Regions from separate parts of the Paenibacillus sp. FSL R10-2199 genome, predicted to be linked through region 1. Evidence: riboswitches for the same ligand, from Rfam matches in the RefSeq annotation. Region 1 holds a riboswitch; the other holds the start of a gene.
What was found. A riboswitch is a leader RNA that binds a small molecule or an ion and turns the genes downstream of it on or off. The one in region 1 is predicted to bind cyclic di-GMP.

Region 1 (2,200 bases):
ACGGCAACACCAACACCAACACCAACACCAACACCAACACCAACACCAACAACAACAACAGAGCCAACACCGACACCGACACCGACACCAACACCAACACCAACAGTAGAGCCAACACCGACACCGACACCAACGGCAACACCAGCACCGACATTACCACCGGCACCAGTGCCATCGTCTGCACCGCCCGTCTTTATTAATGTAGTGCCAACGCCAACTCCAATAATCGGCTATATTGTAAATCCGGATACCATAATCAGTGATGATCCGCTGCCTTTGGGCCCTGTGGCAACAGCAACACCTCGGCCGGTAGTGGTGACACCAAGTCCAACCCTAACGCCAAGCCCAAGCGCAACACCAAGTCCAACGCCGATTGTGACAATCATTGATGAAGAGATTCCGTTAGGCAATGTACCTGCGGATGCCGCGCTTCCGAAGACTGGTGAGTCCAGTCCGGCTCCTTATTACTTAGTCGGTCTAGCCCTTGCAGGATTGGGAATATTCCTCGGCAGAAGATCCAGAACAGATAAACGTAAATAAATGCAATCCGTAAGATCCTTTCCGAAAGGCTGGCGATATCACCGCTAAATCGGGAAAAGGCTGCTTTGGGAGAAGACGTTCTCCTGAAAGCAGTCTTTTTTATGTGGGATATACATTTGTTATTATGTTTCCTCGTAAAAGAAAATGTGCTAAGGAGAAAGAGGTGCGTCTTTACGATCATGGGCCCTCGTGTTTATATTAAAATTTGCAATATTTAAATTAGTTCTTTATACATGGTTCCAAAATATTCTTGTAGGTGCCATCGAGGGCGATGAGAGGATCGGGATTTAGGTGAAAAAGCTATAGATTCTTTAAAAAAACCTTTTGTAACAGTGCTTTGGAATGAATCAGCAGATATAATCTATTACCAGATGTTTCAAAGGATTTCATTGACAATCAGCCCTGATAGCGGATAAACTAAAAATAGTTCCAAAGTAACGAATGTCATAGACATTAGTATAAAAGTTTGATTTAGTACATAATTTCACAACCTAATCTTCCACTGACGTATAAACGCAAACCGTTCGAAAGGACGGGACGCAAAGTCCAGGAGTCTAAAGCGCGATGGAGCGCAATGATCGTCCGACTGCCGTAAAGAGAGCAATCCTCTTTCCGGCGGTCTTTTTTTGTTATATAAATGTGGCCTATATCTATATTAACTGTGAGGTGAGCTGTATGTTCCAATTAAAAAAATTCAAACGTCTTACGGTGTTCGGACTTATAGCAGTTCTGATTGTGGGAAGCGGCGGAATTATTTCACTGGGGAGCACCTCAGTTAAAGCCGAGGGCAACTCTTTGCCGGGCAATACATCCAAGTATAATGTGTTCATCTTGGGAGATGTTGATGTTAAACATAGTGATATTGAAGGTAGATTAGCTGCCGGCGGAAACGTGAATTTAAATGTTAATTATTCTGTGGGACATAGTCTTACTAGTGAGGAAACGAAGGAAGCCTACTCTCTCATCGCCGGTGGTAATCTGTATTATTCCCAGGGAGAAACCGTGGGTGATGTAGTCTACGGGGGAGTTATAGCGGCAGCGGCGGCCCGCGCGGGGGGACAGGAAGCTTACAACAACAAATAAATGTTGTGGACTTTGCAGCCCAGTTCAGTTTGCTCCGAGAGAAATCTCAACAGCTTGCTTCTCAGCCTGTTAATGGGGTTACCACTGCCAACTCCGGTAATTTCTTTTTGGAAGGTACAAATTCGGGTGTTAACATATTTACTGTAGACGGCAGCAAGCTGTCTAGTGCAAATGAGTTGAGAATTAAGATTCCTGATGGCTCAACAGCTATAGTTAATATCTCCGGTACTACAGTAACTATGAAGAATATGGGGACTGGAATTAATGGTAACGGAAATAAGGATAACGCTATGAACAGTAAAGTTTTATATAACTTCAGTCAAGCGACCAGTCTTCAAATCGAAGGTATCGGAGTTCTGGGATCTGTGCTGGCTCCATATGCCTCTATTCAATTTAATAATGGTCAAATCAACGGGAATCTGATCGGAGCTTCGCTCTCAGGATCGGGGGAATCGCACCATATTCCTTATAAGGGGCAAGATCCTCCGACGCCAACAGCAACGCCGGCAGTGACACCGACGCCAACAGCAACGCCAGCAGCGACGCCGACGCCAACAGCAACGCCAGCAGCGACGCC
Region 2 (2,200 bases), 180 kb from region 1:
GGAAGGGTAACATCTATTCTATATTACGGAGGCGATTGTCATGCGGAAATTATCCTATTTGATTATACTTGCCGGGGTGCTTATTATGCTCTATCCCAAAGGAAGCGAATGGTACAATGACCGTCAGCAGCAAAAGCTGCTGGAAGAGGCTGAACAGGCCTACAGTGAAATCGTTCCGTCTGCGTCAGCTCCGGCCAGTGCTGATCTAAGTAAGCCTTACGCGGAAGTAACCCAGCTGCTGGCGGATGAGTCGGCTGCGGAAGAGCCAGAACCCTCTGCTGCGCCTGAGATTGAAGTCGGAGGCAAGGTGATGGCAATCATCGAAATCGACAAAATAGATCTGAAGCTGCCTGTCCTGGAAGGCGCCACCAAGGCGAATATGAAGCATGCTGCTGCGCATATGAAGGAGACGGCTCCGCTTGGCTCTGCTGGGAATGCTGCAATTGCAGCGCATAGATCAAGAACTACGGGAAGGCTATTCAACAGATTGAATGAAGTTGGAGTCGGGGACACTATTTCCGTTACAACCGGCAAGCAGGCATACAATTATGTAGTTTATGATGTGACTATTGTGGAACCAACCGATGTATCCGTATTGAAAGGGAATAAGGATGACAAGATTCTAACACTCATTACTTGTGATCCGCTGGTGAATCCAACGCATAGACTTATCATTCACGCAAAGTTATCGTGATGTTTGTAGAATAATGACGGAAAAACTTAAAATACTTAAAATTTTTATTTGTTTTCGCGGAAATCTAGTGATTTAGGTCTTGATAATAGAAATAGATATGGTAAGATATAACTATACAAAGCTAATACACGATAAACGGCAAACCTATCGAAAGGTAGGGACGCAAAGCTAGAGGGCCTTCCCGTAAGGATGGCAGCCAGCTACCGAATGAAGAGGCTTTTTTTGTTTGTTCTTATTGTGAATCTAGCATTTTATGGTAGAAGCAAGGACAGATAAAGCTTATACGATAACGGCAAACCTATCGAAAGGTAGGGACGCAAAGCTAAAGGGCCTTCCCGTAAGGATGGCAGCCAGCTACCGAAAGGGGTTTTATCCAATGAAGAAGTTCTATTTAATGTTGGTTACACTATTCGTAGTGGTTACGTCGGTGCAGACAGGTACAGCTCAAGCTGCTAATGCAGATGCAAGCTGGTTGAACATAGGTCAACTTGATCAGGGTGTTATCGGAGTTTCTTATAATGTTCCTAAGGATAAGAAGATTAAGCTGATGATCACCAAAGATAATAACAGCTACACCTACAACTTATACACTTCCAAACCAACTGAAACATTCCCGCTTCAACAAGGTAACGGTTCATACAAGGTTTCCGTACTTGAGAACACTACCGGCAACAAATACAAAGTAATCTCTTCCGAGACGGTAGATCTTAGCCTGAGCAACGCCAACGCCGTATATCTGAGCTCCGTACAGAATGTTAAATGGAGTTCTTCCGATAAAGCAGTTCTGAAAGCAACACAGCTTACACAAGGTTTGACATCAGATGAAGACAAAGTGAAGGCTATCTATAATTATATCGTAGCCAATGTGAAATATGATTATTCCCTGGCTTCCAGTGTTACTACAGATTACATCCCTAACAACGACAGCACCTTGGCTACCAAGAAGGGGATCTGCTACGATTACGCTTCCTTGTTCGCTACTATGCTTCGCAGTGAAGGCATTCCTACCAAACTGGTTATGGGTAACACAAGTTATGTGACTTCTTACCACGCTTGGAATGAAGTGTTCCTTAATGGCAAATGGGTAACTATTGATACTACAGTTGATGCTGGACTTGCCAAGAACAGCAAAACAGCAGATCTGGTTAAAGTAGCAAGTAAATATACTGCAGCTAAGTTCTACTAAGAGCACAGATGCATTCATAGTTTCATTGAGGATAACCCGCTTAGTAATTAAGCGGGTTATTTTTATTTTGGAAAAGGTTGCTTTTTGGTAGAGAGATAGGGTATTATAAATAAGCGTTGTTGGAGCGGCAAACTTAATAAGAAATGGCTTAAATAAGTGATTTCAAAATAAAGCTTGCATTACTCGAATGAACGTGATATATTATAAGAGTTGCTGGTGACGCGATGAGCGGCGCTAACGACGAGCTTGATCTTTGAAAACTGAACAACGAGTGAGTATCGGAAATCACGAAAGTGACTTCCAAAAAAGAGAATGAAAAT

Region 2: it holds a riboswitch for cyclic di-GMP, as region 1 does, so the genes downstream of both, NYE33_RS00775 (transglutaminase-like domain-containing protein) here and NYE33_RS36415 (choice-of-anchor A family protein) in region 1, are expected to answer to the same signal.

Annotation. Positions count from the first base shown of each region.
Region 1 covers NZ_JBBOBO010000001.1:366,975-369,174, reverse strand. Annotated here, with positions in the region: gene NYE33_RS01600 (choice-of-anchor A family protein) at 1-540, shown strand, start outside; cyclic di-GMP riboswitch class I at 1,045-1,134, shown strand; partial or broken gene NYE33_RS36415 (choice-of-anchor A family protein) at 1,105-2,039, shown strand; gene NYE33_RS01590 (LPXTG cell wall anchor domain-containing protein) at 2,133-2,200, shown strand, end outside.
Region 2 covers NZ_JBBOBO010000001.1:188,300-190,499, reverse strand. Annotated here, with positions in the region: gene NYE33_RS00780 (class D sortase) at 41-694, shown strand; cyclic di-GMP riboswitch class I at 822-902, shown strand; cyclic di-GMP riboswitch class I at 976-1,056, shown strand; gene NYE33_RS00775 (transglutaminase-like domain-containing protein) at 1,089-1,880, shown strand.